Regions from separate parts of the Desulfocicer niacini genome, predicted to be linked through region 2. Evidence: predicted binding sites of a transcription regulator. Region 2 holds the regulator's gene; each other region holds the start of a gene.
The links. The regulator sigma-54, encoded in region 2, starts transcription at its own class of promoters, with help from an activator protein. The targets are predictions, from matches to a motif close to TNTGGCACANTTTCTGCTNT.
Positions count from the first base shown of each region.

Region 1: the regulator sigma-54 is predicted to act here: its motif matches at 1,710-1,729, upstream of gabT (4-aminobutyrate--2-oxoglutarate transaminase).
Region 3: the regulator sigma-54 is predicted to act here: its motif matches at 1,912-1,931, upstream of ACYQ2M_RS08520 (PEP-CTERM sorting domain-containing protein).
Region 4: the regulator sigma-54 is predicted to act here: its motif matches at 1,359-1,378, upstream of ACYQ2M_RS03925 (diadenylate cyclase).

Region 1 covers NZ_BAAHYK010000015.1:16,502-19,657, reverse strand. The annotation lists gene ACYQ2M_RS09725 (TRAP transporter substrate-binding protein) at 1-853, opposite strand, end outside; gene gabT (4-aminobutyrate--2-oxoglutarate transaminase) at 1,810-3,117, shown strand.
Region 2 covers NZ_BAAHYK010000022.1:18,272-21,427, reverse strand. The annotation lists gene ACYQ2M_RS13195 (PTS sugar transporter subunit IIA) at 1-153, opposite strand, end outside; gene hpf (ribosome hibernation-promoting factor, HPF/YfiA family) at 183-749, opposite strand; gene rpoN (RNA polymerase factor sigma-54) at 762-2,198, opposite strand; gene lptB (LPS export ABC transporter ATP-binding protein) at 2,200-2,922, opposite strand; gene ACYQ2M_RS13175 (LptA/OstA family protein) at 2,925-3,156, opposite strand, start outside.
Region 3 covers NZ_BAAHYK010000012.1:116,786-119,941, reverse strand. The annotation lists gene asnB (asparagine synthase (glutamine-hydrolyzing)) at 1-689, opposite strand, end outside; gene ACYQ2M_RS08520 (PEP-CTERM sorting domain-containing protein) at 1,055-1,711, opposite strand; gene ACYQ2M_RS08515 (type II secretion system F family protein) at 2,361-3,156, shown strand, end outside.
Region 4 covers NZ_BAAHYK010000005.1:113,073-116,228, forward strand. The annotation lists gene ACYQ2M_RS03910 (ABC transporter substrate-binding protein) at 1-142, opposite strand, end outside; gene ACYQ2M_RS03915 ((Fe-S)-binding protein) at 366-800, opposite strand; gene ACYQ2M_RS03920 (hypothetical protein) at 919-1,317, opposite strand; gene ACYQ2M_RS03925 (diadenylate cyclase) at 1,610-3,055, shown strand; gene ACYQ2M_RS03930 (diaminopimelate decarboxylase family protein) at 3,102-3,156, opposite strand, start outside.

The DNA of each region.
Region 1 (3,156 bases), on a different contig from region 2:
GTGCGGCTACATGGGTTGAACAGGCTTTGAGTTCTTTTTCAAAGGTTACCTGCAGGTTCTCAGGCAGCTCGTTCCATCGATCCTGGTTGATGATAACTTCACAGTTCTGTGCACCGGAGATATCGGGAACCGTTTGGTATTTTGCCACTTCAAAGGTCTTGGCAAGAAAGCTTTCCGTATGACTTCCACTGATTTCCGCATCAATGGTGCCCCGGGAAAGGGCTACATAAATTTCTGAAAAAGGGATGAAAACGGTGTTGATTCCCATTTTCTGGAAAGTCTTTGCGATGGAGCCCGAGGCCCTGACCTTGATTTTTTTTAAGTCTTCCCAGGTGTTGATGGGTTTTTTGGACACAATGGTGTAGCCGTCCATGACAAGGGGGGCGCCATAGAAGACATTTACCTTGGCATAGGCGTCCCGATAAAATTTTAGAACTTCTTCATCATAGATAAAGTCAAGAATCTGGTCCACACCCCGGGGATCGCCGGGCAGGGCAAAGGCTGTTGCTGCAACAGGTAGGATTCCACCATGGTAACACGAACAGGTGGTGCCCATGTCAATGGCACCATTGCCAACGGTTTCAAAGATGTTGGGGCCTTTTACCAGCGCACCGGAGGGAAGAATTTGAATATTAATCTGACCATCACTGTTTTTTTTAACGTTTTTTGCCATTTCCGTCACTGCCAGGGTGATGGGGTGATTTAATGAGAACATGTTCTGCATGGTGAATTTATGTGTCTTGGCGGCATGGGCATCGTCTGTAAAGCCTGTGCCAAAGCCGGTGATAATGATTGTGAGCACCATAATGAAAAGAATGTTTTTCAAAAAATCAAATTTGCTTCTTTTTAACATGCTGTTTTGTCTCCATTATACAATCTTTTGGTTAATGATCATCTCCTTTGCAGGGTATCTGGATGGGGGTAATATCTGAGGGATTATCAACTGACCCCCCGGTGTGCCCTGTTAGTCTGCAATGATCAATGCTATAGCATGCCTAAATATGCAAAGTTTATACCATATAAAATTGGGGCGGCAAATAGACTGTTTTTTTCTTCTCAAATTTTCATTGGTATATTCACAATGGGGGCTTGGGCACAGTATGGGCCACCTGTCGGTGGACCCACCACAAAGTGGCCCATACTGTGACCAAGCCCCACATTGGGAAGCAGGCTTATGATATCTGGGTGGGGTGATGTTTTTTATTTTGAGTCAAGTTTGTTGAAAGTGGCCTCAATAATACATGGCTGGTCTGGAAGGTGATTGCTTTTTGCAGTGATTTGTATGCAATAATGCATATAAAATTTTTCACCCTTACTCTTTTTGGCGGTTTATGTATTTTATGTTATGAATAAGGTAGCTGTAATCATTGACTATATCTTAAAAAGGATATTTATTTATGGGATTTTAATGCAAATGTGCATAAATATGCATTTATGCATTGTGAGGCATTGATTCGGGCAGTATATTGGAGATTCAGATTGCACTACAGCGACCTTTTGCCCGTTTCCTTAATTTTCGGTGCTGAAGGATTCATGGAAAGAAATACACCTTGGAAACCCCTGCAGAGGTGGTGAATCATGGAAGTGCAGCTTTAGTGATAACGCTTTTAGCTTTAAACATGCTGGCCTTGGCCAGAACATGGCTTACTTTGGGGTGAGTTCAAGCGGGGTGGGGCAGGCTTGCGTTATTGATTCTAGAATGTCAGCAATATGGCATATTTTTTGCTGTTTAAGTCATAAAGCAATACCAAACCCAAATCAAAGCGATAACCGCAATCGTATCATCAATTAGAATGGGAGATAAATAATATGAGTTCAGAGAAGCATGATCGTTTCATGACACTGCGTAAATCAAGCGTTCCCCAGGGACCTGCCAATATTACTCCGGCTGTTATAAGCCACGCCTCTGGTGCTGTCATGACCGATATTGACGGACGTGATTTCATCGATTTCGCCGGTGGGATTGGTGTCAATAATGTGGGCCATTGCCATCCTAAAGTTGTGGCTGCCATCAAGGATCAGGCTGAAAAATTTATTCATACCTGTTTTCATGTGGGTATGTATGATTCCTATGTGGAATTGGCTGACAAGCTCAATAAACTGGTTCCCGGCGATTTTGAAAAGATGACCATGTTTGCCAACAGTGGAGCAGAAGCCGTTGAAAATGCAGTCAAAATTGCAAGATATGCCACTAAAAGGCCTGCCGTTATCTGCTTTGAAAATGGCTTTCATGGCAGAACGCTTCTCACCATGTCCCTGACCAGTAAGGTGAAACCTTATAAATACGGGTTTGGTCCCTTTGCACCGGAAGTGTATCGCATGCCCTATCCCTATTGTTATCGCTGCCCCTTTGGGTTAACCCACCCGAAATGCAACACCTATTGTGCAGATTATCTTGAAGATTTCTTTATCAGCAATGTGAACCCCGAGTCCACGGCAGCCATCATTGCCGAGCCCATCCAGGGAGAAGGGGGGTTTGTGACACCCCCTCCGGAATATTTTCCGAAGCTGTCCCAGCTGTGCAAAAAATACGGTATTATGCTCATAATTGATGAGGTCCAGGCAGGAGCCGGTCGTACCGGTAAGTTTCTGGCCATTGAGCACTGGGGCATTGAGCCGGATCTGGTTACCCAGGCCAAGAGCCTTGCCGGCGGTATGCCATTGAGTGCCGTCACCGGTCGAAAGGAAATCATGGATCTGCCCCACATTGGTGGTCTTGGCGGTACCTACAGCGGTAACCCCATTTCCTGCAGGGCTGCCCTTGCCGTTCTTGAAATTCTTTTTGAAGATAAACTCATGGAAAGGTCCAAAGCCCTTGGTGAAACCCTTTGGGATCGGTTTACCGCCATGCAGAAATCCCATGAAATCATCGGCGAAGTCCGAGGCAAGGGACCCATGCTGGCCCTGGAACTTGTTAAGGACAGAGAGACCAAAGCGCCGGCCACGGAACAGGCCAAAAAATTGACCCAGATCTGCTACGACAAGGGGCTTGTAGTGCTTTCCTGCGGTAACTACGGAAATGTCATCAGAACCCTGATGCCCTTTGTCATCACCGATGATCAGCTGGATAAGGGACTTGCCATTCTTGAAGAGAGTCTGGAAGAAGTCTGTAAGTAAATAAATATCCCGGGTTGTTTGCGCCTCCTTTGGGCGGCT
Region 2 (3,156 bases):
CTCCCTCTCCAGCAATACCTTTAATATACTATGACTGTCGGTATGTGCCATGTCGGATACTGCAGCTGCGAGTTCCTCCAGTACGCCTTTTTTGTCATTTGATTTCAGATCGGCAATAATGGCTGATCTGTGAAGAATCTCTGATATTTTCATGTAAAGTTACACCTGAAGTATATAAACAATTAGTTGCGGGGCTGTATTAGTCCCAGGTTTCCATCATTGCGTCGATAAATTACATTTACGCGTTCTGTCCGGGCATTGCTGAACACAAAGAAATTATCATCTCCCGCCGTGAACTGGACCACTGCATCATCCACATCCATGGGTTTTACATTGATGGATTCCACCACCACCTCCGGCCCTGAAACAACTTCCGGTGAAGGAGTGGCAGCTTCAGTATCTGGTATAGCCGGACTGAGAAAGGCAATTTCTTCATCTTTAATACTTTGTTTGTTGCCGGACATGTGCTGTCTGCTTTTTTCTTTGCTCTTTTTGATCTGTCCCCGCAGTTTATCCACTAGGGTATCAATGGAAGAATACATATTTTCAGATGATTCTCTGGCATGGAGTTTCATACGATCACAGATCAGGGTTATTTCAGCAATATGTCTGATTTTTTCAACGGAAAGGACCACATTTGCCTCTGCGGGGCTTTCCAGCATCTTGTCAAAGCGATCCATCTTTTTCTGAACATAGGACTTTAAAGCATCGGAAGGATCAATTCGTTTGAAAGTTACGGCTGTCTGCATAGTGTTACCTCCCTAAAATTGTTTTCGTTTGCTGGATGGAAGAATGCAAAGCATTTCCCTGTATTTTGCCACGGTTCTTCTGGCAATTTCAATGTTGTCCTTTTCCAGTAATTCTGCCAGTTTTTTATCGCTCAACGGGTGCTGTGGATCTTCCGCCGCCACAAGGTCTCTGATTTTTTCCTTGACACTTTCAGAGGCCATGGCCGCACCGTTGGTGCGTTTGATGGAGCTGTTAAAAAAATATTTCAGTTCAAACATCCCCTGGGGGGTGTAGGCATACTTGTTGGTGGTTACACGGCTGATGGTGGATTCGTGCATTTCAATGTCTTCGGCAACATCTTTTAAGATCATGGGTTTAAGATAAGAAACCCCCTTGTCAAAGAAATCCCTTTGGAACTTGATAATGCTTTCCATCACGGCATAGATGGTTTTCTGGCGTTGGTGGATGCTTTTTATCAGCCAAGATGCCGCCTGCATTTTTTCATGGAGATAGGCCTTGGCATCCTTGGGTATTTCTGTGCCGTTGGAGATGGAATCCTTGTAATAGCGGTTGATTTTAAGCTTGGGAAGTCCGTCATCGTTCATGACGATCTTGTAATCATCTCCGTCCTTGTACACATAAATGTCCGGCAGTATATAATGGGGCTCCTCCGAGGAGAATTCCCGGCCGGGCTTGGGTTCCAGGTATTTAATAACATTGACGCAGGAGATGACATTGTCAATGGAGATGTTCAGGGCATTGGCAATTTTCTTGTAGTTTTTATTTTCAAGGTTCTTGATGTGCTCTGAAATAATCCGTTCAAGGATGGGGTTGGTGATTCCCAGTCGTTTGACCTGGATGAGCAGGGCTTCTTTGAGATCCCGGGCGCACACGCCGGGAGGATCAAAGGTTTGCATGGTTTTAAGAAGGGTTTCAACGGCTTCCATTTCAAAATTACCTGTCTGGGCAATTTCTTCAAGGGGAGCACAAAGATAGCCGTCAATGTTAAGGTTGCCAATGATCAGGCTGCCGATCTGCTCTTCCATGGGGGTCGGGCCATTCATGAGAAGCTGCCATTGCAGATGTGCCTCCAGGGTTGTTTTCTGGCTGGTGAATGCCTCGTAGTTGGGGGCCTCTTGATGATCTCTTTCCGTGTGAACGCGACCGGTGGAGTTATATTCATTGATATAACTTTCCCAGTCAATGTCATCGCGGACCTTTTCATCAATGGTGACCTCTTTCATGGGTTCTTCCTGGGCCGGGGACGCTTCTTCCTTGTCCGTCCGTTCGGTCTCTTCGGGCAGTTCTGCCACCACTTCCTCAAGGGCCGGGTTTTCTTCCATTTCCTGCTGTATCATGCCCGCAAGTTCCAGGCGGGACAGTTGAAGCAGTTTAATGGCCTGCTGCAACTGGGGGGTCATCACCAGCTGCTGCGTCAAAGTTAGATTTTGTTGGAGTCCAAGTGCCATATCACAGTTTAAAGTCATCTCCCAGATAGATTTTACGTGCTAACTTGCTTGAGGTGATTTTTTCAGGGGAACCTGATTCAATCACACTTCCCTCATTCATGATATAAGCGGTGTTGCAGACACACAAAGTTTCCCGCACATTGTGGTCGGAAATCAAAATGCCGATGCCTTTTTTTGTCAACTGCACAATGATCTGCTGAATGTCGGCCACAGCCAAGGGGTCAATGCCGGCAAATGGTTCGTCCAGAAGGATAAAAAGTGGGTCTGTGGACAGTACCCTTGCGATTTCAAGCCTTCTACGTTCTCCACCGGACAGTACACTTGCCTTCTGTTCAGCCAGATTTAAAATTCCCAGCTCCTTCATTAGGCCCTCTGCCTTTCCGGTAATATTTATCGGGGGATCGGGCAGGACCTCCAGTACCGCAGTAATGTTTTGTTTAACGGTGAGTTTTCGAAATATGGACGGTTCCTGGGGAAGATACCCGATTCCGTTTCTTGCCCTCATATACATTGGATAGTCTGTAATTTCTTCCCGGTCAAGGAAAACCTTGCCTTCATCCGGTTTAATCAGGCCCACTGCCATGTAAAATGTGGTGGTTTTTCCGGCTCCGTTGGGACCCAGCAGCCCTGTTACCTCACCGTGCTTCACGCATATGTTGACATCTTTAACAACGGTTCTTCCCTTATAAATTTTCACCAGGTGATTTAATGTCAGCTCGGGCATGTTTATTTTTTTCCCGGTCCCTTGGAGGTTGAGTCTGCATCAGCGGAATTAAAGAATGCTTCCACTCGATTTGTGCCCTCACTTTCCACCACCACCCGGCGGGTGTCCTGGTACAGGGTTATTTTTTTACCTGTTACACGGCTGCCGGCAGATATCACCGTGGGTGCGTTGCCGGTTAAAATGATGGTTTGCTCCTCGGGAGTGTAAACGGCTTTGTCCGCCGTTGCTTTTCCA
Region 3 (3,156 bases), on a different contig from region 2:
TTTGTCTCCTGCACAGGTCCTGGGAGATCCCAGTATTGATGGATGGAAAGACCTTGTGCGGAAAACGTGGCATAGTGGCCGGGGGGTAACTGAAAAATGTTTTTAAAGGCCGTGGCCTTCCCCACAGGAGCCCAGCAGCAAAAGATGTCAGAAAGGGATTGGGAATCCAGCTCCCGGGAGATCGTTTTGTCAGCAAATAAAGCCTTGATCTCCGATCCGAATATAAGACGCTGGTGGTGGAGATGATAAAACAGGGGGCGAATGCCCAGCCTGTCCCTTCCCAGAAGCAGGGCCCGGGTCCTGGTATCCCACAGGGCAAAGGCAAACTGTCCGTTGAGATGAGTAAACATACCGGTGCCAAAGCTCTCATACAGATGAACCAGAACCTCGGTATCTGTCTGGGTATAGAATTGGTGTCCCATGGATATCAGCAGTGTCCTGAGTTCAGGGTAGTTGAAGATTTCGCCATTGAAAACCAGCCAGATGGATTTGTCTTCATTATGAATGGGTTGATTTCCACCGGAAAGATCAATGATGCTCAGGCGGACGCTGCCAAGGCCTGCAGGGCCCTGGGTGAAAATTCCTGCGGCATCGGGGCCTCGGTGTTGCAAACTGGCTAGCATGGACGAAAGCAATGGGATTTTATCTTCAGGGGTTTTGAAATTGAGAATTCCGGCAATTCCGCACATGGATGTATCTCGCTTGCGTTGGTTTAGCGTAATGTGAGCAATGTGTTTTGTCATCGGGGCCGGTTTTTAAGGTCGGCCGTTGGGATTAGTGTGTGTACCGATGGCGTTCACACTGGATTAAATGCTGACATTTGACTATAAAGAGATGCGATGGATTTGTCAAACAGATGTGACGCGGATTGTAAAAAAGGAGCGGGGATATAATAAAACAGCCATTCTTTTCATGGTCAAGGAGGTCCTTTCCCTGATTCTGAAAAAAATGGCTGTCTGTAAAAAACGCGTCAGTTATAAATTCTTTAATTTTCTAAATCAAACCTTATCTTCTTCACAAGTACTGAATTTCGAATGTGGCCTGCCCGTGGTAATTATACCATGGTTTGGTGCTGTATCTTTTTTCTTCCCACCACAGCCAGTCCGATCAGTCCGATTCCAAGAAGACACATACTTGCCGGTTCCGGAACGGGGTTTGCTGCAATCAGTTGATCTTGAGCGCCTCCCAGATTCAAGATCTGAACCAGGCCATCGTTGGTCCAACCGCCTTGTATGGCTGTTTCTGCCATCTCAAGCCATGTATCCATCTGGTTCCCAACACCACGTCTCCAGGAAAAATAAGAGTCGTCTTGATTCAACCCGTCCCAAATAAGATTCTGAAGAGCCATTTGACTCGTTGTGCTGGAGCTATTGTAGCCATCCAGGGTATTATTGCTGAAATTCCAGTACAGCCAGGCAACTTCATTGGTAAGTGTTGCACCGGATGTGGTTGTGTCGGAAATGCCGGTTACGGTGTAGGGGGTGGCTCTGCGTATGGTCTGGCTGGTTTCTACGCAAAATGATGACCATGAGAAATCTGTTCGATCGCCCCCGTCATCCAGCAGTGTCCAGGTGAATTCTCCCCCGTTCCCCACATAATCGCCAGCCCAGATAACCTGATCTCCAACATTGACATCAAAGTCATAGGCGCTGACATTGGACGTCAGACAAAGGGTAAAGAGAATTAGAAATACGCTCAAATATTTTTTCATGTATAACCCCCGTTATTAAAGTTTGAATTTTTTTTGCTGATTTTTATCTTATATCTCACATTAAATCAATTAAAGCTTTTGGTCTATCACCCAAAGGTATTAATTTGTAAGATTTTTGGTTGCGGACGCCATTATATGTTGTGGCAGAACGAGTTCAGAAAAAGGCCTGACTGTGGCGATCATATGAAACATTTTAAAAAAAAGCAAAGTTTGTGCCCCCTCGGTGTGCCGGGAATGGTTGATTCTGAAAAAATTGTTATGGGCCACTTTTGAGATGGGGCTGACTTGCTTTACTTCTGGGCACGTTTATTTAAATTGGTTTCGAAGTAAACACTGGCGATTGATAAAAATCATGGGTCATGAAAAAAAGTCAGCCTTTGATCCACCAACATTTCTATCATGTCTGGTCGAGGTGATGACCAGGGCCAAGTGAGTATGTAATTTGTTTCACATACTCAAAGACAATAGCACAATGTTTACATGTATGGTGAGTATTTCTTTTCATACAGCCATTGGCAATGGGGCACACCGGTTTGGAATAATCATTGCTTTTGGAAAAAAAATTTAATAGATTGTTCGTAAAAAAACAAAGCAGATTCATCAAGGCACAATCATGATTTAAACGTTTGAAACGGAGGTACTCTTTTTTATGCCGACATACCGGTGTAAAATCGTCACCAGTGACGGCCATATGGTTGAGCGGATGATTGTCGCTGATACCATTGAACGTGTCAGGGCGCAATTGCTTAAGGAAGGGACTCACCTTGTGAGTGCCAGTAAAAGCACCGGCAAGCGATCATTTTTCTCTCTTAAACCCCAAGTTCGCATGAACCCCAGGTTGTTTTATGCCTTTAATCAGGAATTTTCCGTGCTTTTAAAGGCCGGATTGCCTGTGGTTGCAGCCTTTGACAATATTCTTTCCAAAAAAAAACAAGTTCAGGGTTTTTACCGTCTTTTAAAGGAAATTAGGAACGTTATTGCCTCAGGTGAGTCTGTTTCCGGTGCCATGGGAACTTATGCCCATGTTTTTTCTCCCCTTTATATTGCCTCTCTCCGGGCCGGAGAATTGGGGGGGGACCTTCCCGGAGCCATATCCAATTATCTTTCATATACCCGAAAAACCGAGGCTCTCAAGCAGAAGGTGAAGGCCGCTTCCATCTATCCGTTGATTTTATCGGTGTGCTCTTTTTTCGTGGTTGCGTTTCTAATTCTTTTTGTGGTGCCTGCCGTGACATCTTCCTTTGTGGAGACAGCCACGCAATTGCCTTTTTTTACGGCGGTCCTGCTCCGTATCACCGATGTTGTAAAACAGGGATACGGGTTCATGGCCATGGGGTTTTGTCTAATTTGTGTGATGAGTTATTTTTTTTTGAAGTGGGAAAAAGGTGCTCTGATATTTGACCGTCACCTTCTTAAGTTTCCTCTTATCGGAGAGGTTGTTATCT
Region 4 (3,156 bases), on a different contig from region 2:
TGCCGGCCATCTGGGATGCCGCAGCAGCGGAAACGCCTAAAAGCGAAGCATATCGAATAAATTCTCGACGGGTCAATTTTTTTTTGTCCAGGTCGTTTTTCAGTGAATGAACCGCTTTGTGGACCTGTTTACTCTTATTCATTTTTCCTCCTTAATGGTTGATAATGCGTAGCCATTGAAAATGAATAAAAGAAAACATCTCTTTGTACATAGAAACCAGAATCTGTGCACATTTTTTATAATTTTAAAGCAAATTCAATGGCTTGTATTTGCCTGCGTTCTGAGCTTTTGGAATGAAATTCAAAGACTGGATACTTCCAGATTAGATATCATCTCCAGTAGCCTATGGTGTTTAGGCCCATATTTCAAGGAAAAGTTGTGGGTTGTACTTTGCGCAGCAGCTTCGCAAGATCATGGACAACTATATTGCTGTTACATTCTTTAAGACCGTACTGGAGCATGGTGATGCAGTAGGGGGAAGCAGATGCCACCATTTGCGCTCCGGTGTCCGTGATCTCTTTTGCACGGTTCACATTCATATGGCTGCCCAATGTCTCCTCCATGAACATTCGTGCACCACCGGCACCGCAGCAGAAACCGTTGCCTTTTGAGCGTTTCATCTCAATGGTTGGCTGGCCCTGGTTCATCCGGGTGATGAGCTGTCTTGGTTCATCAAAGATTTTGTTCCATCGACCAAGATAGCAGGAGTCATGGAAGGTGATGGTACCAAGGGCTCTGTCATCCAGGATTAATTTGTTCTGCTTGAACAGTTCCATCAGGAATTGGGAATGATGCGCCACCGGAAAGTGGCACCAAATTCCGGGTATTCGTTTTTCAAAATATTGTAAGTGTGGGGGCAAGCCGTGAGTATGCGTTTGGGCTTGCATTCATTAAGGGGCTCAACAGGGTGCATGAGCATCATCTGGGCCAGATATTTATATCTTCGTAGGCACGGCAGGTGGTGCAGACCCACAGGACATCAGGCGTGATGCCCGAGGTTTTCCCCGCAAGGGGTTCGATCTCATCTTTATTGCCGTCCAAAATGGGCTGGGACCATTGGAATAAATTGGTTTTGAGATTAAGGATAACGGTGTGGGTCCAGCCCGTTATTTTTTTGCGCCGTACATTGCTCTGGCCCAGTATATCCTTAAACACAACCTCCATTCGCTGTCGTATGGGATCTGGCAGACCTGGACCTTTTCCGTCCATGGATTGCATGATGAGATAAAGTCGTTTTACTTTGGTTTTAAAGAGGTAAAACGCCCCGGCGAGAAAGAGTGTCATAATCGCTGATTTGAGAGCAATATACAGTGTCATGGTTTCAGTATTCCTGTTTTTCCCGTTCCTTTGTTAATGCCGGTGCCACAATTTTTGGACTTTATTGTGCCCTGACTTCTTTGAAACAAGTCAAGTCAGGAAGTTGTGTCGAGGGTAAAAAAAATTGCTCATCAAGTAATAGGTGTTGGCAAGGACTCTTTATTTTTATAAAGTCAAACTCCAATAGATATCAATGAAATTGTAACCAAGCCCCGAACGTTTGATTGACGAGGTCCTGTTAACAATCGTTGAAGACCAACTTAAACATCAAATAACCGGAGAGACACTGCCTATGGATGAATATGCCTTTAATTGCAGCTGTATCCGCGAAAGCATGGAAGGGTTGAGGGAAGGCCTGACCCATTTTTCCGGGCCCAGCCGCACAGCCGTGATTTACGCCATTAAACCCGAAGATCCCATATACATTTATGATCCGCAAAATCTTCTTGCCGGTCATGAGCCAAAAATCAAAGAGCTGTATCTTGATGTGGATGCATGGCGTAGAAGAATCAACCTTTGCTATGATAAAAAAAAATTCAGCAATCTGGTTCCGGAAAAGAACCTGGAACTGGCAGGACTGATTTCCTGTGGCGGATGCTCAAGTTCTGTGGTTTATCAAATGTGGTTTACCGAACACCATCCGGACATGTGCTCCATCGGCCCCACTGAAAGGTGGCTGGAACAGGCTGTGTGGCGGGTCTCCCATGATATCGCCAATGAAGAAGAGCTGTACACCGGCATTTCAGGTGGTTTCCTCAAAGAATATGCCACCCATGCGGTGAGGGATTATCTGGTGGATGAGATGAATGTGCTGCTCGGATGGGACACCCGGGTCCGGGTATACCCGATTCTGGAAGCGGTACTTAAAATATCCAGAACCCCTGAAGAAGGGGCATGGCCAAAGGGTAAATTGCTTTTTGCGGAAAAGCACTCCCTTGGTAAAATGAACTTTCTTGCAAAGTTTCCCAAGGCAGAACAACCCCTTTTGGAGAATGTTAAGCATATTAGAAAACTCCTCCAGGCCGTTCAAAACTCAGACCGGAGACTGGTGGCAGATGAAAAAAATATCATCGGCATCATCAACGAAGACAATCCTGATTTTTCCATCATGGCCGATTTTAAAGGTCGGTATGGATTTTTAAAACTCAATGAAAAGAAGGTGTGTTCTTTTTCAGACGGCTGTTTTAAGTCAACCACCCGTAAAGCAAAGCTTGTGCAGGTTGAAGAGGTGTTGCTGGACTCTGACATGAATCCTGAAGATGTGTCCACTTTATTTAAAATTATTTCCGGGATTGTTCATAGTGCAGCCAGTCAGCGGCATGGCTGCAGCATTGTTGTTGACCTGAATGAGTCCCCCATTTTTATGCCGGGTAATTCGGTGGTAAATCCCCTTGAACTTGAAGATTATGAAAATCTGGAACTGGCCAAATCTCTTGCCAGGGTGGATGGTGCCCTGCATATAGGGATGGACTTGAAATTGCACAAATTTGCCTGTCTGCTGGACGGCGATTATGTGGCAACTGAAAACAGAGCCCGGGGGGCCCGGTTTAATTCTGCGCTTCGGTTCACTGCAAAACATGAAAAAATCATGGTCATTGTGGTCTCATCGGATTCCCTTGTCTCTGTGGTGATGGGCGGTATAGTGCTTGACACCAAATGGCGCCTGAAGCCTTCCATGATTTGCAGCGGACCTGTGCTGCTGCAAAGGTGGATTGATACCTCTGATTTGTCTTATTAGGCTTTCATCGCCATTGAGGGACTTCATTCAGGAGCATCACGCTTACTCAAGGAAAAGACAGCACCGGGGGAACGGCCTTGATGAATTCCTGACGCAGGCTG